DNA from 2 places in the Nocardia sp. Tas62D01 genome. Region 2 is predicted to be linked to the other one. Evidence: predicted binding sites of a transcription regulator. Region 2 holds the regulator's gene; the other holds the start of a gene.
The links. The regulator HspR, encoded in region 2, represses chaperone genes until heat shock. The targets are predictions, from matches to a motif close to ANNTGAGTNNNNNNNACTCANNT.
Positions count from the first base shown of each region.

Region 1: the regulator HspR is predicted to act here: its motif matches at 7,601-7,623, upstream of lon (endopeptidase La).

Region 1 is NZ_JBUYUZ010000001.1:3,271,222-3,282,617, reverse strand. Features, by position in the region: gene ACV7NQ_RS16050 (MlaD family protein) at 1-181, shown strand, start outside; gene ACV7NQ_RS16045 (hypothetical protein) at 316-1,077, shown strand; gene ACV7NQ_RS16040 (ribonuclease H family protein) at 1,177-1,776, opposite strand; gene ACV7NQ_RS16035 (SRPBCC family protein) at 1,787-2,257, opposite strand; gene lhgO (L-2-hydroxyglutarate oxidase) at 2,388-3,578, opposite strand; gene ACV7NQ_RS16025 (hypothetical protein) at 3,604-4,377, opposite strand; gene ACV7NQ_RS16020 (TIGR03084 family metal-binding protein) at 4,725-5,516, opposite strand; gene ACV7NQ_RS16015 (hypothetical protein) at 5,660-7,015, opposite strand; gene ACV7NQ_RS16010 (hypothetical protein) at 7,200-7,517, opposite strand; gene lon (endopeptidase La) at 7,642-10,119, shown strand; gene ACV7NQ_RS16000 (alpha/beta fold hydrolase) at 10,184-10,966, opposite strand; gene ACV7NQ_RS15995 (DUF1707 domain-containing protein) at 10,981-11,277, opposite strand; gene ACV7NQ_RS15990 (DNA polymerase IV) at 11,382-11,396, shown strand, end outside.
Region 2 is NZ_JBUYUZ010000001.1:2,989,010-3,000,405, forward strand. Features, by position in the region: gene ACV7NQ_RS14730 (FAD-binding oxidoreductase) at 1-1,155, shown strand, start outside; gene ACV7NQ_RS14735 (FAD-binding oxidoreductase) at 1,169-1,942, shown strand; gene ACV7NQ_RS14740 (FAD-binding oxidoreductase) at 2,035-3,204, opposite strand; gene ACV7NQ_RS14745 (heat shock protein transcriptional repressor HspR) at 3,736-4,119, opposite strand; gene dnaJ (molecular chaperone DnaJ) at 4,164-5,330, opposite strand; gene grpE (nucleotide exchange factor GrpE) at 5,355-6,014, opposite strand; gene dnaK (molecular chaperone DnaK) at 6,011-7,861, opposite strand; gene ACV7NQ_RS14765 (chromate resistance protein ChrB domain-containing protein) at 8,462-8,893, opposite strand; gene ACV7NQ_RS14770 (hypothetical protein) at 8,890-9,045, opposite strand; gene ACV7NQ_RS14775 (transposase family protein) at 9,219-10,055, shown strand; gene ACV7NQ_RS14780 (class I SAM-dependent methyltransferase) at 10,611-11,357, opposite strand.

The DNA of each region.
Region 1 (11,396 bases), 280 kb from region 2:
GATCCGTAACGAGGTCGTGCAGGACGGCTCGCTGCCCAAGTGGAACTACTGCGAGAATCCGCCGCCCGGCCTGCAGATTCGTGGTTCGGCAAATGCGCCGCGACCGGACGTGCCCGACAATGGAGCCCAGATGCCACCGGGCGCGAACCCGAATGACATGACGCCTCCGCCGCTGCGGTGAGTCAACCCCGGTCCGGTGGTGAATTCCCCGGCCGGGGATACTGCGTCCGCAGAGTGCGAACGGTTCGCCGGAAACGGGCTGACAAGGCAAAATCGGCGCGCTCGAGCGCGCCGGGAAAGTGCAGGATTGTATCGATGTCCAACGATGACGCTGGATCCAAGAACCCCGAATCGGATAAGGAAGGCGGGGTCGAGGACACCACTGCCACCGAAACCACCGCCGAGAACAGCCCCGAGACCGACGACAAGACGATCGACCTCGAGAAGTCGTCGGCCGAGCCCGCTACCGACGCGCCCGCCGCGGACAAAGATGCCGCCGCCGCGAAGTCTGCCGAGCCGGCGCAGGACAGCGCGGGCGACGCTCCGAAGGGCCGCCGCTTCGGCCTGGTCCCGGTGATCTCCGCCTTCGTGGCAGGCATCCTGCTGGTGGCGGCGGTAACCGCCGTCGTCGTGTTCTACCTGCAGGCCACCGACCGCGGCGACAAGTTGGCCGCACAGGCCGATGCCACCAAGGCCGCGTGCGAATACGGTCGCCTTATCTCCACCTACGACCCGCAGACCATCGACGACTATCTGAAGAAGGTGGACGCCGCCTCGACCGGCGATTGGAAGGACACCTTCAGCAAGATCGGCCAGGACCTGAAGGGCGTGGTCGTCGATGCCAAGGCCAAGTCGTCCACCTACGACATGCAGTGCGGCTTCCAGTCCGGTGACAAGAACAACGCCACCGTGCTAGTGGTGATCGGCCAGACCACCACCAACGTGAACATCGCCGCGGCGAACAAGCCGCCGAGCCAGGTCGAACTCGTAGTGGTCGCTGGGCTCGAGAAGCAGGGCGACAAATGGCTGGTCAACAAGTTCGACCTGCCGATCCTGAAGCAGCTCGGCAACAACTGACCGGCTAGCTGATCTCCGAAACACCCCCGGCGGTGGGCGAATAGCTCCACCGCCGGAGGTTTTTCGGCGGACCTGCGCTCCGTTCGCGCCGCGGCGGACTCAGAACAGAGTCAATGTCTGAGGCGCCGCCGGTGCGACCGGCTTCCCCGCGGCCCGCGGCCCGGGAGTCTTTTCTTTTTCGGCTTCGGTCACCATCGGAAGGTCAGCGACGGTCGGCAGCTCCGCCACCGTCGGCAGTTCCGCGGTGGCCATTTCGCTGCCCGCGGCTGTCACTGCGGCCTGCCTGGCCGCCTCACCCGCGAGTGCGTCGGCCTGCTCGTTGAAGTAGTTGCCGACATGTCCACGCACCCAGCGGAACCGGACCGGTCCCGGCCGAGTGGCGATGGCCCGGTCGATTTGCTTGATGAGTTCGACGTTCTTCACCGCGCCGCCGGTGGAGGTGCGCCAGCCGTTGACCCGCCAGCCCGAGATCCATTCCGACGCGCACTTGATGGCGTAGAGCGAATCGCTTTCGATGAAGAGGGGCTCCTCACCGGGGTGCGCGAGAATCGCCTCCAGCACTGCGCCAAGCTCCGCGACCTGATTGGTTCCTGATGCGGCTCCCCCGCTGCGCGAGGAGCCCTGATGATTGACCCAAGCCCAGCCGATGGCGCCACCGGGGTTGCGGAGGCAGGATCCGTCGGTGCTCACGATGATCATGTCTGGCACCTTACGCAATCCGACCGACAAGATCGGTACCGTGGAATTCCTCTATCTCCCTTCGCAACTGAGCCTCGGTGCGGCGCAGTGCCGATTTCACGGCGGAGTCCACCAAACCGAGACACAGACGGCCGACGAAGCCGCTCGGTGGAGCGTACTCCGCCTCGGACGTCAGTACCGACTGTCCACAGCCGAGTGGATCGAACCGCAGTGTGAGTGTTCCAGACAACCGGCCGCGCAGCGTGTAGCCGATCACCGCATCGCGCCGGTATTCGGTGATCTCGCAGGACATCGTGTGATGCCACAGCGCAAGCCGTGTGGTGGTCGTGAAGTTGGCGCCGAGGCCCTGGTCGATCTCGCCCGTAGGTTCGAAGCCTGCGACACCGAACATCCAGTTCGGCACGAACAGGTGGTTGTCGGTGTAGGTGAAGGCGACCTCGACGGGCGCTCCGACGTCACTCGCGTACTTGATATGGCCCATAGGCCCTCCCTGTTCCACGGCTGCGCTAAAAGTACTACAGCTCTCCTCTTTATTGGAGGATTGCCCAGGATTCGGTTTGTCGGGTTTCCGCATTGCTACCGGGCGGTTGCTTGGTTGCTCACGGATGGCCTCAGAGCTGATCGACCAGATACTCGGCGATCGGCATGGCCGAGGTCGCCGCCGGGGACGGTGCATTCAGCACATGGATCGACCGCGGCGTGCGCTCGATCAGGAAGTCGTGCACCAGGGTGCCGTCGCGCATCACCGCCTGCGCCCGGATGCCCGCCTCGCGCGGCCGCAGATCCGCGGCCGTCAGCTCGGGACAGTACCGTCGGCATTCGGCCAGATAGCCGCGCTTGAACAGTGAGTTGCGCAACTCGCGTGCCCCGGTGCGCAGATGCGCGCGGGCCGCCCGGTGGAACCCGGCGAAGCCGAGCACCTCACGGGCGTCGCGGGCATTGAAGCTGCCCTTGCGGTAGCCCTCCCTGGCCAGCCCGAGCACCGCGTTGGGGCCGACGGTCAGCTCGCCGTCGATGGTTGGGCTCAGGTGGACGCCGAGAAACGGCAGGCCCGGATCGGGGATCGGGTAGATCAGCGTGCGCACCAGCCCGGCCCGTTCAGGCGGCAGCCGGTAGTACTCGCCGCGGAACGGCACGATGCGGAAATCGGTGCGCAGGCCCGCCAGCCTGGCCATTCGATCGGCCTGCAGTCCCGCGCAGACCACCAGGGTGCGTGCGGTCCACGACCCCGACGGACCGGATACCGTCACCGCGTCGTCGGTCTCGATGATCGAGTCGATCTCGGCGCCGAGCACGATCTGTCCGCCCGCCGCGCGGATCTCCTCGGCAAGCGCCGTGGTGACGCGGGTGTAGTCGACGATGCCGGTGCTCGGCACGAACAGGGCGCCGACGCCGGTAACCCGCGGTTCGCGGCGGGTGAGTTCGGCCGCGTCGAGCAGTTCGACGTCCACGCCATTGGTCACCGACCGCTCGTGCAGTGCGAGCATCCGCTCGTGTTCGGCGGAGTCGGTGGCCACCAGCAACTTTCCGCAGACCTCGAACGGAATATCGTTCGCCGCGGCGAAATCCTTCGTCCACTGCGCGCCCTGCCTGCACAGCCTGGCCTTCAAACTATCCGGAGGATAGTAGATGCCGGAATGGATGACACCGCTGTTGTGTCCGGTCTGATGGGTGGCCAGCGCGGCGGCCTTGTCGACGAGCACGAGGCTTGCGCCGGGATGCCGCCGCAGGATGCGATGTGCGGTCGCCACCCCGACGATCCCGCCCCCGACTACGCAGAAGTGGTGTTCGGCTGTCGTCACACGTTGATGGTGCCACGCGCGATGGTCAGGCTGGACGCGTTGCCGAGTCATCGGGCGCCGCAGGGGTTTCGGGTACCGTGGCCTCGGTCGTCGCCTCGGTGTGCGCAGGCGACGTCGCCTCCACCGCAGGGCTCGGGGTGTTCTCCGGGGCCGGTGCGGAGTAGGTGTTCTCCGGGGCCGGTGCGGAGTAGCGGTTCGCACGCAGCGAGTGGTCACCGAGGGTTGGGTCGGAGAACGTCAGCGTGACCTCGCCGTGGGTGTCGAATTCGGTCCGGACCCGCGTGGTCGCGGCGGGGTCGGTGGTGACGCCGAGACGCTTCCTGATCGGCTCGGACAGCACGAAATTCGTCAGCGTGGCCAGGGCATTGGTGTCCACGGAGAGCGCGACGGTGTCGGCGCGGACCGGAGCCAATTGCGCACCGATATAGGTGGTGCCGAGCCGGAGCTTCCCGCCCAGCGCGCTCGACGCGCTGGGCGCCGGGTCGGCTTGGAGCGCCTCAGTTTCCGCGGCAGCGGCAGCGGTGTCGATATCGGCGGGCGCCCGCATGAATATCGCTGGGAGATCGCGGCTTCCGCCGGTCAGCATGGCCTCCGACGGCCCCGGGCCGGTGGGCGGGATGACGTCCCGGACCGCGGGCGCGGGCGCGGGCGGTGCCGAGAGTTCGCTGCCCGCCCGGTGGGTGTCCGCCATCTGGTTCACGATGTAGGCCCCGGAGGCGACGGTGAGGCTGAGGCTGGCTGCACCGGCGAGCACGATCGCGGCATGCCGAACGACCTGGGCAGGCGTGTGTGCAGTCACGATGCTTTCCTTTCCTCCGCCCCTGGTCCTTGCGGCGCGGCCCGCATCGTTGAAAGCCGTACGCTTGTCCAGGTTACGGTGTAGCCCGCGGGGCCACCGCGTCGGTGAGATCAGCATCACAAAGTCGCGCGAACGACGTCGTCAGCGGCGGGTCCCCGCCCGATTTTTCGCATTGTTCATGTTTCCATCAGCTGTCGGGCGGGTAAACCCAGATAGCTGGCGAGCGTCATTCTCGACTGCCACATTGAGACACCCGGCCAATGGCGTCCGGCCGTCGACACGAACGGCGCACCCAAGTGTGGCGCTCGCCCGCTCCCGAAGCCGGGTGGTCGGGAAAATACAGCGGGTCAGGCGAACTGGCCCGCTGTCCGTCCTTCTCCGGTCTGTCCCGCGAAGGCCTGTGCGATCGTCAGCCAGTCCGCGGCATCCAGGCCAATCGTCTCCAGCGCCAGGTCGTCGCGGTGACGGCGCTGCGTCACCAGCAGGCAGAAGTCGAGGGCGGGTCCGCGCACCTGCTGCGCGGCATCGGCCGGTCCCCAGGACCAGATCGTGCCGTCGGGCGCGGTGAGTTCCACCAGGAATTCCTCGGCGGGCGGGGGCTTGCCGTGTACCGAGTAGGCGAAGTTTCTGGTTCGGACGCCGAGATGGGCGACGGTGCGCAGCCGGGCGGTGGGCGTCCTGGTGAGGCCGAGGGCGTCGGCCACATCCTGTCCGTGTGCCCAGGTCTCCATGATCCGCGCGCTGATCATCGATGCCGCGCTCATCGGCGGGCCGAACCACGGCAGTTTCCTGCCCGCGGGCACCGCGCGCAGGGCATCGGCGAGTGCGGTGCGGCCCCGGCGCCACCGGTCGAGCAGTTCCGGCGCGGGTGTGGCGGCCGCCTCCTGCGCGGCTTCATCGACAAAGGTCAGCGCCTTCGGTGCGGCCTCGGCCAGCAACCGCGTGAAGCCGGACGCGTCGGTCGCCGCCAGGATGGAAACCTCGTCGGTCCAGGTCAGATGGCCGATCTGATGGAAGATATCCCAGCCGGGCGCGGGTGTGGGGGTGGACCAGTCCTCCGGCGCCAGTGGCGCGACCAGGTGTTCCAGATCCGCGCATTCCGCGGCGAAATCACCGAGTAGCGCGTCGAGGTCAGCCATCTGTTTCCTTGCGGTCGCAGGCACACTGCTCTGTGCGCCGTCGCGCTTCAGCATCGCAGCGGGCTCAGAAAAATGCAAGCACGCGTGCTTGTATTTACGACGAGAGTTATCTGCCGAGGTGTGGTCGATCGTGAAGCCGGTGATTACCAACCGAAAAGCAGCAGGTGGGTGGCGCCGACCACGAGGCCGAGGACCGCGCCGTGCAGGTAGAGCAGCCAGGCATCCTGTTCGACCGAGGCGTAGAACATCTCCATGAACTCCCCTGGCGTGAGGTGCTGGAGCTTGCGCGCGGCGAATTCCTCGATCTTCTTGGCCTGCTCGAGGGTGAATTCCTCGTCCTCGACCAGGCTCGGCGCCAGACCGACCGCGGCGCCGGCTGCTCCGACCGTGAGATTGTCGAACTGGCGACGCCCGAAGGCGGCGCGGACCAGCGACTTGGTCGGGCCGAGCTGGCGATGGATCTCCTCGGAGATCAACCGCTCCAGCAACTGTCGCGTTTTGTCGCCGTTGGGGCCCTCGAGCAATTCCTTCGAGAGGTTCGGCAGGGTCAGCACCTGGTAGGCCAGGATGTGGGCGAGGTCGACAGCGGCCTGCGGCTGCCGTTTGGCAAGCAACGCCTGTTGCCACAGGTATTTGTAGCGGGGCTGCGGATCGCCCGGCTCGAACACCATCTTGACCGCGATGACATTGACGATCACACCGATTGCCGCCGCGGCCAACAGCACGATCACCCATCCTGGCACCCAGCCGAGCACCGGAATGCGGGCGTGCACATGCAGATACAGCGCGAGTAGCAGACCGAACGGCGCACCGAGCAGGCCGACTCGGACCATAAACTTCAGTTCCGGTGCGGCGATGGTGGTGGTCAGGTCCTTCAGGATGTAGGGATTTTCCTGCAGGTACCGGATGACGAAACTCTTGACGTCGATGAGTTGATCGACATTGTCGCCGAGTGATTCGAACGAGCGCCGGCACAATGCGGGCAGTTCCCGATCCACCCGTTGATAGACGAGCTGTTTCATGGCGCGCGGCATGGTGCGCCACAGGTCCGGATTCTCCCGGTTCATTAGCTCGTCGACCAGCGGCTGTACCTGTTTGCGGGCGAGTATCGCGATGTAGTCGGCGATGCCGTCCAGATCGAGTTCGTGAATGAAATCCTTCGGGCTGCCGATCCGCATCAGCGCTTTGTCCACACAGATGCTCGCCATTTTTTCCGCGCGTGCCGGTATGAATCCCTGAAATCCGAGTCGGCGGCCGTCGCCGGAAAATGTGGGCAGCACTTGGACCCGGCGCGGGAAATAGGGATACAGCACATGCAGGCCGGGGATCCGAATGCCACGGAACACCATGGGCCAGAAAAGCATCAGGACGCCGGTCCAGTTGGTGAGCCAGCCCGCCAATGCGCTGAAGATAGGGAAAGTGATGAGATCGACGGTGAACTTGGACTGCCCGGTGAGATTCTCCCAGTCGATGAGCACGCCCGAGGCGATAGTCGTCATCGAGGGGTCCCCCTAGTGCTGACCGGGTAGTGACATATCAAGGACACGTTCTCATCGGGTCAGGCGGAGTGTCAACGCGGGTCCGTTTCCACCCCGAGGTCCTGGATCCGGTCGAGGAGCAGCCGCTGCCTGCGCAACTGATGACGGCGGTTGCCGTGCATCGGCCGCCGCAGCAGCGGCCGACTCAGCCAAGCGACGGCGAAGACGCCGACACCTTTGACCGCCTCCTCGACGACCGAAATCGGGGTACCTGCCAGTCGATGGCGAAGCCGTCACCGGCCAGGTTCTGGATCATCCGCATGTTGCGGTCGTTGGCGAACATCGCGATGCCCGTCCCGGCCAGCGCACCCCACACGAAGCCCATGGCCAGCGGTGTTCGGATTCTGCGGTGGACGCGTAATCGGTCCAGGTGCAGGATGATCCAGCCGAAAACTAGCAGCGCGCTGCGCTCAACGATAGGCCACCAGGTAGAGCGGTCTTTCGCCCCAACGCGACCAGGCATTTCGCGGTCCGGCTCGCCGCCGACTATTCGATTCGCCCTGAGCGAACGTCGGGGGCAGCGCGGAACAAACGTGGGAGCCTCGGGGTTGACTGGGCATCGCTCAACTTTTGGAAGGGTCGACCACGTGACTACACCACAGAACCTGCCGGTGCTGTTCCTGACCGATCCGATCGTGCTGCCTGGCATGGTCGTGCCCATCGAACTGGACGAATCGGCGCAGGCCGCCATCGATGCCGCGCGTGCGGCGAAGACCGAGGCTGTGCTGCTCGCACCGCGACTCACCGAGGGCTACGCCTCCTACGGCGTGGTCGCCACCATCGAACAGGTCGGCCGGATGCGCGGTGGCGCGCCCGCCGCGGTACTGAAGGCCGAACGGCGCGCGAAGATCGGACACGGCGTGACCGGGCCCGGCGCGGCGCTGTGGGTCGAGGCCGAGCCGGTTGATACGCCCGCGACCGACGGGCGCACCAAAGAACTTGCCGTCGAATACAAGAAGCTGGTCGTCTCGGTGCTGCAGCGCCGCGAGGCATGGCAGATCATCGACGCGGTCAATCAGCTGATCGATCCGTCGGCGATCGCCGACACCGCGGGCTACGCGCCGTACCTGACCAACGATCAGAAGCGCGAACTGCTCGAAACCCCCGATGCCGCACAGCGGTTGACCACGCTGATCGAGTGGACCAAGGCGCATATCGCCGAGGCCGAGGTCACCGAGAAGATCAGCGACGATGTGCGCGAGGGCCTGGAGAAGGGCCAGCGCGAGTTCCTGCTGCGTCAGCAGCTCAACGCCATCCGCAAGGAACTCGGCGAGGACGAGCCCGACGGCGCCGACGACTACCGCGCTCGGGTCGAGCAGGCCGATCTGCCCGACAACATCCGGGCGGAGGCGCTGCGCGAGGTCGGCAGGCTGGAGCGGGCCAGCGATCAGAGCCCGGAATCCGGCTGGATCCGGACCTGGCTGGACACCGTGCTCGAGCTGCCGTGGACGGTGAAAACCACAGACAACACCGATGTTTCGGCTGCCCGCGCGGTGCTGGACGCCGACCACCACGGCCTGGACGAGGTGAAGGACCGCATGGTCGAGTACCTGGCCGTGCGTTCGCGGCGGGCCTCGCGTGGTCTGGAGGTCGTCGGTGGACGTGGCTCTGGCGCGGTGCTGGCACTGGTCGGTCCGCCCGGTGTCGGTAAGACCTCGCTGGGTGAATCAGTGGCACGGGCCATGGGACGCAAGTTCGTTCGCGTCGCCCTCGGCGGCGTGCGCGACGAGGCCGAGATCCGTGGCCACCGGCGCACCTACGTCGGCGCGCTGCCCGGTCGGATCGTCCGTGCCATCAAGGAGGCGGGATCGATGAATCCCGTTGTCCTGCTGGACGAGATCGACAAGGTCGGCTCCGACTTCCGCGGCGATCCGGCGGCGGCTTTGCTCGAGGTGCTGGATCCGGCGCAGAACCACACATTCCGCGATCACTACCTGGATCTGGATCTCGACCTGTCCGACGTGCTGTTCATCGCCACGGCGAATGTCATGGACACCATCCCCGGCCCGCTGCTGGACCGGATGGAGCTGATCACCATCGACGGTTACACCGAGGACGACAAGGTGGCCATCGCCCGCGACTTCCTCGTGCCACGGCAGCTGGAACGCAATGCGCTGACCGCCGAGGAGGTCACCGTCACCGACGCGGCACTGCGTGAGATCGCGGCCAACTACACCCGGGAAGCCGGAGTGCGGCAGATGGAGCGGTTGATCGCGAAGGCGTTGCGCAAGGCGGCGACTCGGCTGTCCGAGGATGTAATCGGCTCGGCCGCAGGTGAATCCGATGCGGTGGTGTCCGATCTGGGTTACGGCGCCGAACTGGGTTACGACACGCTGGTGAGGTCCGAGAAGTCGTCGGCAGCAGTATCTTCCGAGAGCGCCGGGGCTGTTCCGGAAGAGTCACTGACGATCGACGTCGCTGATCTGAAGGAGTACCTCGGCCGACCGCGGTTCACCCCCGACTCAGTGGAACGCACCGCGGTGCCGGGTGTGGCGACCGGACTGGCGGTCACCGGACTCGGCGGCGATGTCCTCTACATCGAGGCCAATGTCGCCGAGGGTGAGCGTTCGCTGACCCTGACCGGCCAGTTGGGTGACGTCATGAAGGAGTCGGCGCAGATCGCCCTCACCTACGTGCGTTCGCACCTGGAGGAGATCGGCATCGAGCCGTCGGTGCTCGATCGCAATATCCACGTGCACTTCCCGGCGGGCGCGGTGCCGAAGGACGGACCTTCGGCGGGCGTCACCATGGTCACCGCCCTGGTGTCGCTGGCGCTGGGCAGGCAGGTCCGCGCGGACGTCGGCATGACAGGTGAGGTCACGCTGAACGGCCGGGTGCTGCCGATCGGCGGCGTCAAGCAGAAGCTGCTCGCCGCTGCGCGTGCCGGTCTGAAGACGGTGTTCATCCCGGCCCGCAATGAGCCGGACTTGGACGACGTGCCTGCGGAAGTGTTGGCCGCCCTGGATGTTCGCCCCGTCGCCGACGTGGCCGATATCCTGGCCTACGCCATCGAGCCGGTAGCCGAACCGGCGCTGGACGGCCGGTCCTTCGCGGCTACCGCCTGATCTGATCGAAAGGGGTCGTGCACGGAAACGTGCACGACCCTTGCCGTTGTCAGCTGTGCCGTTGTCACGCGAAGAAGGCCGCCACCGGTGGTGCGACGACATCGGCGGGCGCGCCGTGGTCCGCCCCGTCGAGCACGGTGAGGTGTGCGTCGGGCAGCAATTCGGTGAGACGTGTTGCAGCCGAACCGAAGAACTCCGGGCTGGCGCCACCGAGTAACACCAGGGTCGGGATGTCCAGGGTGCGCACGACGTCGGCGGGAATCACGCCACCGCCCTCGAAGCTGTCCATGACCGCGAGGTCGTAGGGCATCGTCGGTGCCGCGGCTTGCATGCCGGGATCTCGACCGGTCGCCTCCGCCATCGCCGGTGGCATACCCGAGTTCGTCATGAAGATCGCGACAGCATCGCCAGGCCGGCCCCCTGTGATCGCCGTTTGAATCCGGTCGGCGACCGCCCGCGCGCTGTCCCTGCTCGTCTCGTTATCGCTGCCGTACGGCGGTTCGTGCAGCACCAGGCGGGTGATCGGCAACCCGGCCGCGGCGGCACGCACCGCGAGTCCGGCGCCCGACGAATGCCCGTAGACCGCTGCCTTACCGCCCACCTCGGTGATCAAAGCGGCCAGGTCCTGCACCTCGCGTTCCGGGGCGTACGGCAGGGTGTCACCGCTTTCGCCACGGCCACGGCGGTCGTAGTTGATCACGGTGAACTGTTCGGCCAGCCGGGTGGCGAGGTCGTGCGTCATGGGTCGCGCGCAGAACATGCCGCTCACCACGATGACCGGTGTGCCGTCGCCGAATCGGTCGTAGGCGATACGGGTGCCGTCGGCGGAAGTCGCGAAGTCTGTCACTGGATTCCTTTCGGTCACCTGTGTAGACAGGCTGCGCGACGCAAACTCATCGGTGTCACGACAGGAACTCCTGTGCCGGGCCGAGCCACAGCGCGTAGACGAGGTCGGGTTCCAGTTCGCGTACCGCGCCGTAGCGAGCATGCGTCCGCCACCAGCGCGCGACAGATCGCGACGAGCCGCCTGTCCAGCTCCATCAGGTCGAGTCGGCCGTCGTCGACGGCGATCTGCAGCTGTCGTGCGGCGAGTTCGCGATCGGTGTCGCCGATCCGAACCGCGGTCAGTGCTGCGGAATTGTCCTGCGCGTCGGTCATCGGAGTGCTCCCCTTGATCGTCCTCAGAAATCCTACGACTCGGGTAGCGGTTCGATCGTGGCGAATTTCCGCTGCATGTCATAGCCGTGCGGTAAGACAGACGTATGGCCAGATGGCTG
Region 2 (11,396 bases):
GATGCGCGTTCGGCTGCGCTGGTCCGCGCCAACTTCCGTTCGGTGATCGAGTCACCGAACGGACCCGAGCGGTTGATCAGTGCGTTCTACGGTCACCTGTTCGCGGAGAACCCTCCGTTACGTGAGCTGTTCCCGCCTGCGATGGACATGCAGGCCAAGCGACTGGTCACCGCCATCCAGTACGTGCTCGACCACCTGGAGGACTGGGGGCGGGCGCAGAAGTTCCTCGAGCAGCTCGCGCGCGACCATCGGAAGTACGGCGTGCTGCCTAGGCACTACGACGCCGCGGGTCGGGCGCTGCTCACCGCCTGCCGCGTCTACAACGGCCCCCGGTGGAATCGGGCGCTGGAGGAGGGCTGGCGCGACATCACCATCCTGATCTCCGCGTCCATGGCTATCGGTGCAAATTCCGACAAATCGCGCCCGTTTTGGGAGGCGACCGTGGTCGGCCATCGCCGAGTGCTGGAGGATCTGGCCATCGTGCGGCTGCAATCCGATGCCCCGATCCCATATCAGGCCGGACAGTACGTGCCGATCGCGGTGCCGCAGCGGCCGAAGATGTGGCGGTACCTGTCGCCAGCGATTCCGGCAAACCCCTACGGCGAGATCGAGTTCCATATCCGCAAGATCCGCGGCGGTTGGGTGAGTCCGGCGATCGTCAACGAAACCAGGGTCGGCGACAAATGGATGATCGCCAGCCCGCTCGGCGGCCTGCACGTCGACCGCGACAGCCGCCGCGACGTGCTGTTGATCGGCGCGGGCACCGGCATCGCCCCGCTGCGCGGGCAGCTGATCGAAATGGGGCAGCGAGGCATCAACCCGCGCGTGCACTTCTTCATCGGCGGCCGCTACCCGTGCGACCTGTACGACGTGGAGAACATGTGGCAGCTCTCGCAGAGCAATCCGTGGTTGACCGTCATCCCGGTGTGCGAGCAGAAGACCAACCCGTGGTGGTACTCGCATCCGCCCGCCGACGCGCCCTACGGCATGCACCGGACGTTGATCGGTAATCTCGGTGCGGTGGTCGCCAGCTTCGGCGCGTGGGCGGACCGGCAGATTCAGATCGCCGGATCGGCGCGGATGATCGCCGACACCCGCCGGGCGCTGATCGCGGTCGGCACCCCGGAGTGGATTATCAGCTCCGACCCTGTGTGATGAGGAGGCCCCCTTGGGGGAAAACGGCGCTGGGCCCGAAACCCGCACGCCCGAATGGAAATCGACCGTCGTCGGCCACCATCGACTGCGTCACGACCTCGCCGTGATCCGGCTGATCGGCGAGTTCGTCCCGTTCACCGCGGGCCAGTCCGTCGAGGTCCGGGTGCCGCAGCAGCCGGGTGTGCGGCGTCGGCTCTCCCCCGCCCTGCCGCCCTCGCTGGACGGCAAACTGGAATTCCACGTCCGAACCGTCCCCGGCGGCTGGTGCAGCGGCGCCATCGTCGCAGACACCACGGCGGGCGACGAATGGCAGATCAGCGCGCCGCTCGGTGCTTTTGCCGTCGACCCCGACGGTCCCGAGGTGGTGATGGTCGCGGGCGGCACCGGCCTGGCCCCGCTGCGCGCACAGATCCTCGACCTCGCCAGGCACGAGGACCCGCCGCCCACCTACCTGTTCATCGGCGGCCGCTCGCCCCGCGACCTGTACGCCGCCGACATGCTCTACCTGCTGGCAGGCGAATTGCCCTGGCTCACCGTGGTGCCCGTGGTAGAAAGTCCGGATGACTCAGGCTGGGTTGATGATTGGTACGAACAATCCCGAGTAGACATCGGCTTCCCCGAGGACGACATGCTCCACGGCACCCTCGCCGAGGTCGTAGGCTCACACGGCGCATTCACCAATCACCAAGTGCTGGTATGCGGTTCGCCTGCGATGACCCGCGCGACAGTGGATAGACTCATCGAAATCGGCACCCCCGCCGAGCGCATCCAGTTCGAGGGAATCTGAATACCTGCTCGACCATCACGGAGCGAGTCTTACGAGCGACCGTACGCAAGCCCTCGGGGCCGCGAACACGCCGCGCCCGCGCGGCCAATGTCTCAGAACAGCGGGTCGTGCCGAATGTTCTTGGTCTCGGTGCCCGCCGCCATCAGGCGGAACTTGGTGGTCTGCACCACCGATGGCGATCCGGCGATCTGCACGTCGCGGTCGGCCCATAGCCCGAAGCTGGCGACGACCTTGCCGATCTGCCCGGTCATCCGCGGTTCCAAGCCGGGCCAGGTTCGTTCCGGTTCGCCGGATTCGAGGTACCACCAAGGGTTTTCGTCGCTCTCGGTCACCGGGGTGACGGTGAGCCACTTATTGGCCACGGCCAGCGCGCTGAGGGTCTCCAGGTCATACAGGTCGCACGGGTGGTGCCCGCCGACGAACAGGTGCACCCGCGGATTGACGCGCCGCTGTGCCATCGCCATCAGCTGGGCGCGCAGCGGGGCAATGCCGGTGCCGCAACCGATCATCAGCATCTTGCGCCTGGTGTTTCGCGGGATGCCGAGCCCGCCGAGCGGTGAACCGAGCAGCCACTGGTCGCCGATATTCGTATGGCCGATGATGGCCGGACTGACCCAGCCACCCAGCACGCCCCGGATGTGGAATTCGATCTCCCCGTTGGCGTTTGCGGGCGCGGCGGGCGAGAGGTAGCGCCACATCCGCGGCCGGGACGGGATCTGCACGCTGATGTACTGGCCAGCAGCGAACCGCATCGGTTGATCCAGTTGCAATCGCACGACGGCCAGATTGCGCAGCACCTCGCGCCGTTCGACCACGATCCCGGTCCACGCCGGAGGCGTGGTCTCCTTTTCGGCGGCGCCGATCATGGCGTCACTGATGATTGCGAGGCCCTCGTCCCAGGCCCGGTCGACCTCGTCGGTCCACATCTCGGTACCGGCGAATATGCGCATCGCCGACTTCAGCGAGGTGGTCACCGCGACGTAATGCTCGCGCTGCGCACCGTATTTACGATGGTCGCGGCCGAGCTGGGACAGGAACGGTAGCAACTTGTCCGGCTCCTCGAGCCGGTCCAGCACGTAAGAGATGGCTTTGACAAGGCGATCGCGCTGTGCATCCATTGCCGCTGGGAAGAAATCGCGAGCCTGCGGAAAGTCCGTGAATAAGATCGCGTAAAACGAACTAGCCAGTTTGGCTGGGCCGCCCTCCTCCGCAGCAACCGCCTTGAACGTCGTTCTGATCAAAGCGACAGTCCGCGAATCCATTTAGGTCACAACCCCATTTCACACTCGAACACAATCCGAGCCGGCGAGTGAGATGCTGCGGGACACTCGACAGCAGCCGATGCCTCCGAGTGTAGGTGAGGTTTGCCAGCAACGGAATCCTCCCTGAAAACATCATGCTTGTAATTCCGTCGAAACGAGGATCGGAAACACAAAACGCCGACGAAACAGACTGGAAGATCGATTATTTGAGTGAAATCAGTCACATGCTCACCGAATTCGCAAGCCCCGCTTTGCAAGCTTCGTTCCGATCGAACTTTTGGAGCGATCCACCGGCTACCCATGAAATGTTGCTGGTTACCTCGCGCCAGCAACTATTCCGCGCCCCAAACAGCTGGCGAGTGATGAGAATTCGCAGCACAACCCGCCCGCGCACCCTTCGCACCGGAGGTGTCGCGCACCCGCGGTTCCGGCATATAGTCGGCTACCCCTCCGCCGCAACGACATCGGGCCCCGGGCTTCAGTTCAATATCATGAACCGAAACCCGGGGCCCGAGCGTTAGCCAGATGGTGTCAGCGCCGATGCCGGGGCTTCCACACCACCAAAGCGGTACTGCGTTGCGGCGGTGAGAGATCGGGCCGATAGCCCGCGCGCAGCCGCTCCACCTCCGCCGACAATTCGGCGACGTGCTGCTGCAATTCCGCTACCTGGTTGGTGAGTTCGATGATGCGCTTGATGCCAGCCAGGTTGACGCCCTCGTCCTGGGACAGCCGCTGCACCTCGCGCAGCAACTCGACGTCTCTGGCCGAGTAGCGCCGACCGCCACCCGAAGTCCGTTGTGGCGTAACCAGTCCCAGACGGTCATAGGTGCGCAGTGTCTGCGCGTGCATGCCCGCGAGCTGAGCCGCCACCGAGATCATGAAGACCTGAGTCTCGGATCGGGCGCTATTGGGCATCGAGTGCCCAGCCCCACCGGACGCGTTCTTCGGATCACCGGACATCACGCACCTGCCCATCCTGCACGTGGATCGAACCCGCTGGCCTTCTCAGCCTCCGCATAGCGTCGCAGCGCCTCGGTGGCATTGTCGTCCAGCTTTTGCGGCACCGCGACCTTGACGGTGACCAGCAGATCACCGGCGCCGACGGTGGCGCCACGCTTCGGCACGCCGCGACCGCGCACCCTCAGGATGCGGCCGTCCGCGGTGCCCGGTGGCACCTTGACGCCGACGCGCCCTTCCAGCGTGGGCACCGAAACCGTTGTACCCAACACTAATTCACTGTAACTGACCGGAAGCACCAGGGTCAGGTCGTCGCCGTTGCGGCCGAATACCTTGTCCTGGCTGACGTGCACGGTGACATAGAGGTCACCCGAGGGCGCACCACGTAGTCCCGCCTCGCCCTGCCCGGCCAGCCGAATTTTCTGCCCGTCACTGACACCCGGCGGGATCCGCACCGTGATGGTGCGGGTCCGGTTCTGGATGCCACTGCCGCGGCAGTCGACACACGGGTCATCGATGATCGACCCGGTACCGCGGCACTCGTCGCACGGTTCACTGAATCCGAACGCGCCCTGGTTGCGGCTGATGACACCGTTTCCGTTGCAGACCGGGCACACTCGGGGACTGGTCCCCGGCTTGGCACCGCTGCCATGACACGTCGTACACGGCGACGGACTTGTCATCCGCAGTGGAACTGTGACGCCTTGCGCGGCCTCGCGGAAGCCGAGGGTCGTCTCCGTCTCCACATCCGCCCCGCGCCGCGGGCGGCTCGCGGTCCGCGTGCCACCCCGGTTGAACAGCCCACCCAGCAGGTCACCGAGACCACCGTCGCCGGCATTCGCCTGGCCGAAGATGTCACCGATATTGAAGTCCTGGGAGAACCCGCCGCCCGCACCGGGAGTGAACCCGCCGCCGCGACCATATGCACCGCCGGCGAACAGCTTTCGCGTTTCGTCGTACTCTTTGCGCTTGGCCGGATCCGACAGTACGGCATGCGCCTCGCTGACGGTCTTGAACCGCTCCTCGGCCTTGGTGTCACCGGGATTGGCATCCGGGTGCAGGTCACGAGCGAGCTTGCGATACGCCTTCTTGATCTCGTCCTGGGAGGCGCTGGAGGAAACGCCCAGCTCCTTGTAGAAGTCCTTCTCGATCCACTCCCGTTGACTCACTGGGCATCTCCCCCTCTCGCGTTCTTATTGGTTCTGTGCGCCGGCATCGGAACCAGCATTCGATGCTTCGCCGACCGGCAGATCGGACACACCATCGGTTACCCCGACCAGCGCGTGCCGAAGCACCCGGTCGCCGAAGCGATAGCCCTTGCGCATGACAACGCCGATCATCGGGTCGTGCCCGGAACCCTCGTGCTGCACGGCCTCGTGCAGGGTCGGGTCGAAAGGCTCACCCTCTGAACCGAATTCCTCGAGGCCCTGCTTGTGCAGCGCGTCGGCCAGCTTGTCCGCGACCGCCTTGAGCGGTCCGGTTTCCAGGTCACCGTGCGCGCGTGCGCGATCGAGATCGTCGAGCACGCCGAGCAATTCGGTGACCACCTGCGCCTTCGCGTTATCGATGGTGGCCTTGCGGTCACGCTCGACGCGACGCCGGTAGTTGGCGTATTCCGCGGTCAGCCGCTGCAGATCGGCGGTGCGCTCGGCCAGTTCGCTGCTGATGGAGTCGGCCAGGATCTCGGCCCCTCCCTCAGCACCGATCACGGCGTCGGCACCGTTCCCGGCATCCGGGCCGGGAACGGCCACGGCCTCAGCCGCGGCCGGTTCCCGAACCTCGCCGGTCTCCGGATCCACTTTGCGGTTGTCCACGAAAGTGATCGGCTCCTTGTCGGAGTTTCCCTGTGTCACTTCTTCTCCGTGTCGACCGGCTCGTCCACAACTTCCGCGTCCACGACCTGGTCATCATTGGCAGAGCTGGAGGCAGCTCCGTTGCCGGATGCCGCGGACTCCGCCGCCGACGCGTCGTAGATGGCCTGGCCCAGCGCCTGCGACTCGGTCGCCAGCTTCTCGACGGCCGACTTCACGGCGGCGATATCGGTGCCCCCGAGCGCCACGTTCGCCTCGGAGATGGCCTGTTCGACCTTGGACTTGACGTCCGCGGGGACCTTGTCCTCGTTCTCCTTGATGAACTTCTCGGTCTGGTGCACCAGCGACTCGGCCTGGTTGCGGGTCTCGGCCTCCTCGCGGCGGGCCTTGTCCTCGGCGGCATGCGCCTCCGCATCCTTGACCATCCGGTCGATCTCCTCCTTGGACAGGCCGGAGCCATCCTGGATTTTGATCGTGTTTTCCTTGCCGGTGCCCTTGTCCTTCGCGGTCACGTGCACGATGCCGTTGGCGTCGATGTCGAAGGTGACCTCGATCTGCGGCACGCCACGCGGGGCCGGCGGGATGCCGGTCAGCTCGAAGGAGCCGAGCAGCTTGTTGTGCGAAGCGATTTCGCGCTCACCCTGGAACACCTGGATCTGCACCGACGGCTGGTTGTCATCGGCCGTGGTGAAGGTCTCCGAGCGCTTGGTCGGGATGGTGGTGTTGCGCTCGATGAGCTTGGTCATCACGCCGCCCTTGGTCTCGATACCCAGCGACAGCGGGGTCACATCGAGCAGCAGGACGTCCTTGACCTCACCCTTGAGCACACCGGCCTGCAGCGCGGCGCCGACGGCGACGACCTCGTCCGGGTTCACGCCCTTGTTGGGCTCCTGGCCACCGGTCAGCTCCTTGACCAGCTCGGTGACAGCGGGCATCCGGGTGGAGCCGCCGACGAGCACGACATGGTGGATGTCCTTGACTGAGATGCCGGCGTCCTTGATCACGGACTGGAACGGCGCACGGGTGCGGTCGAGCAGGTCCGAGGTGATCTTCTGGAACTCGGCGCGGGTCAGCTGCTCGTCGAGGAACAGCGGGTTTTTGTCCGCGTCGACAGTGATGTATGGCAGGTTGACCGAGGTGCTCTGCGAAGAGCTCAGCTCGATCTTGGCCTTCTCGGCGGCCTCACGCAGCCGCTGCATGGCCATCTTGTCCTTGGTCAGGTCGATGCCCGCGCTGGCCTTGAACTTGTCGACCAGCCAGGTGACAACGCGCTCGTCCCAGTCGTCGCCACCGAGGTGGTTGTCGCCGGAGGTCGCGCGAACCTCGACAACGCCCTCGCCGATTTCCAGCAGCGAGACGTCGAAGGTGCCGCCACCGAGGTCGAAGACCAGGATGGTCTGTTCCTTGTCGCCCTTGTCCAGGCCGTACGCCAGCGCGGCCGCGGTGGGCTCGTTGACGATGCGCAGCACGTTGAGGCCGGCGATCTGGCCGGCTTCCTTGGTCGCCTGACGCTGCGCGTCCTCGAAGTACGCGGGGACGGTGATCACCGCGTCGGTGATCTCCTCGCCCAGGTAGGACTCGGCGTCGCGCTTGAGCTTCATCAGCACGCGCGCGGAGATCTCCTGCGACGTGTACTTCTTGCCGTCGATATCCACGCTCCAGTCGGTGCCGATGTGGCGTTTGACCGAGCGGATGGTGCGGTCGACGTTGGTGACAGCCTGGTTCTTGGCCGGCTGGCCGACCAGTACCTCACCGTTCTTCGCGAACGCGACGATCGAGGGGGTGGTGCGCGATCCTTCCGAGTTGGCGACGACGACCGGCTCTCCGCCTTCGAGAACGGCGACGACCGAGTTCGTGGTCCCGAGGTCGATTCCGACCGCACGAGCCATGGTTTTCCTCCTAATTGACGTAACTGCCTGTGTCGGTGCTGGGCGACGATCGCCCTGCGACCAGGTTTCCCTAGGTACTTCCTGTGCCGCGAGACCTCGCCCCAAAGCACCTCACGGAGCACGGTCCCAGCAACGCTGAGCGTAGTCGACTCAATCCTGCACCCGGTTAGCACCGGGAGTCAACTCAAACTTGAGCCGGACACACTCAACACTGTTGAACAGCTCAACCGGCGCCCCGCGCGATGTATTCCCGGACCCGGATCCGCGGGGTGACCGCTCGCCATTGTCGTCAGCCGGGTTGCGTCGTGCCAGGAATGTGCGGCACGTGTGACCAACCACAGCCTGGTCGCACGTGGCGGCGCCATCGTCAACGTCTCCTCGATCGGCGCAAGGAAACCAGCCGGGCCGCCGCTGGCCTACAACGTCGCCAAGGCCACGCTCACCGCGACCGCGTCCACGACGGGCACCTCACCCGACTCGTCCGTGAAGGACTCAACCTCGCCGACCATATCGTCACCGGAGAACCCCCACACGCATAGCAGCGTGGGCGGCGTGCGAGACGCCGCCGTGCACCAGATGCACAGCCTGTCGGGTTGCTGGTCAGGCGGGTTCGCGGCCGAGGAGTGTTGCGCGGCAGTGGAATTCGTAGAGTCCGTCGAACAGTGGGCCGGTGTGGTGCAGGATCTGTTCGTCGGTACAGACCATGGACAGTCCGCGTAGCGCAGTGTCGAGGCCGGCGGCTTCGGGGGCGTCGAAGCGTTCGTCGTCGAGGTCGGCTTCGTGGATGATCGCGGCCAGCCGCCACAGCACAGGGTCGTCTAGATGGTAGCGGCGCAGGATGGTTTCGAAGCTGCAATCACCGTTGTGGTGCGACAGCTCGACCCCACGCATGTCGAATCCGATGGGGTCGGTGGGGATTTGGGTGGGGTCGGTGACGAACACGAACTCGGCGTCGGGGTCGATGTGGCGGCGGATGAGCCACGCACAGGCCGCGCGGTCGATGTGGATGCTGGCGCGGGTCGCCCACTTCACGAGGACACCTCCGACTGTTCGGCGGGGGTGGCGAGGTGTTCGACAGCCGCGGCGGCGCGGTCGCGTTCGATGGGTGGGAAGTAGTCGCGTCGCTGGATGCGGTTGTGCAGTTCGGCGCGTAACCGCCGGGCCAGCGATTGGCGGGCGGACATGACGAGCACACAGCTATAGGGGAAGATGGCACACGAACTCCTGGAGGCTTATTCATAAGCCTGTCCCGCAATCGGCTGTGGCATAGCAACTCTCGTGGCCTGTGTGGCCGGTGAGACGGTGATCGCACTGCTTGATACGTCGGCGCGTCGCAGCCGAATTGGCAACGGCCCTCATGTATCTCAGTTCGTGGAGTTACGAAGTCTACGAGCGAGAACGAGGGCCGTTGCGGTACAAGGCTATTACGGGGCTGACCGATGGGCAACTGACGGAACTGACTGCCCGGGTACACGAGACCGTCGGCGGGTTCGAGTCGGCCGGTCGCCCTTACGCGTTGAGCTTGTTCAGGTCTGTCGCTTTGGTGGTGTCGTTGATGCGCAGAAACCTCGTCCAGGATGTCGCGGGCGCGTTCTTCGGGATCAGTCAGTCCACGGTGAGCCGCCGCTGGGATCTGCTGCGACCGGTGATCGCTGACGTACTCGAAGAGTTCGTTCCCAACCCCCGCGACGTCATCGGAGTCGGGTCCGTGCTGGTGGACGGCACAATCTGCCCGACCTGGGACTGGTCGGCGATCCCGGACCTGTTCTCCGGAAAAACCCAGTATCCGGGGTTCAACATCCAGATCGCCGCCGACCTCGACGGCAGGCTCGTCGCGGTCGGCATGACGATCGTGCACGGCGCCCGACACGACGCGCACGCATACGCCGCCTCCGGACTCGCCGACCTTCTCGCCGAGATCGACACTGTCGCCGATTCCGGTTACGTCGGTGTCGACGGAATCGATCTGGTGCCCTACAAGAAACCTCCGGGCCGCGAACTGCACGAGAGCCAGGCCGCGTTCAATACCGCACTCTCCGGAATCCGGGCCGCGGTGGAGCGAGCCGTCGCTCACCTGAAGACCTGGCGCATGCTCAGCGAGGAAGGCGGCCGCTACCGCGCGCCAGTCCACAAATTCCCCTCTGCCCTGAAAACGATAGTCGCACTGCACTTTTTCGCGGAGGCTTATGAATAACGCTCCTGGTACAGCGACGGTCTCAGCAACCACTGCTCTACCAGGAGTTCACCCAAATCTCGAGCGTCACACACTCAGTCCCACCGAGTTCTCAGACACGTTCTAAGAAGGCTGGTATCGAGGCATTCGTGCGCGGGCTTGTGCTGGTGATGCCGCATACTAATTGCACGGTGACTAATTGTACGGTGACCCTGCAAGAAAGACCGGCTGCCGTCAGGTATCGACGCAGATCACCCTGTCTCGGCACACCCCGAACGTCACCGGGGCGTCCTGCTCGAATCACCCGCCGACAACCCACCACCCAAACGAGAAACGCCAGCCACCTGGCCTTGGGCTAGCAGGTCCCGGCGTTGCGAATGACAGTGATCTGAGAGTATCAGCGCAACTCGTCGAGGCCAGCGCGGCTGGCATGCCTTTCGGAAGCCATTGGGCATTGTGACGGCGGCGGCGAGGGGGCGGTGCGCTTTTCGGCCGTCTACGAATCACGCCGTAGCTGAGCTGACTGGTCGACCTGATCGCCGTGGTGTCGATGCTCACGCTGACGGTCGCGGCCGCCTATGGTTTTGACGCAACTTTGTAAACAGAGACATGGTGTTTCGAGCCAGCCCTGATCCGCGCCTTGCTGTAATCCTCGTACCGATTCTCCAGCGTCAATCCCGCGATTTGCGCCATAAGGTCGAGTTCACTGGGCCAGCAATAACGCTCCTTTACAGGCAGGAACCGGGCACCCCCTTCACTGAAAGTTACCTCCTGAAAGGTGATAATCTGGCTGGAGGCGTCAACGGCTGTCGCGGAGATCCTCAGAGACTGCTGGGAGAAATCCCGAAGCGTGATAGATTTCGGCGGGCTGAGCAGTTCAGGCCACGGAATAAAAGCGTCGACAACCAACCTGCCAGTCGGCGACAAGCGAGCGGCAATATTTCGAAAACATTCCGTCTGCCGATTTTGGTCGGCAAGATGATAGAACGAGCTCATTGCCGAGAAGACCAACTCGAAAACGCCCTCTACCTCGACATTCGCCATATCGCCCCGTATGCCGACAACCGGAAGGTTCCCCCGTTTGGATTCCAGTTCTTTGAGCATACCCTCGGAAGCGTCGATTCCATGCACTTCCCGTCCCCGTCGAGCTATCTCGAAAGCGATACGCCCAGTGCCCACACCTAATTCGAGGATCCGTCCGCTCGGAGCCTGCTCCAGCAAAAAGTCGGCTATCGACGCCGCATCGGACCCAGAATGCCAGTCGTCGAAGTGATCCGCCCATTTGTCCCACAAATAGGCTTGCTCCTCGGCGATGTGATGCATATCTACTCCAGAAATCTTTACGGGTTATGTGGGAGCCAC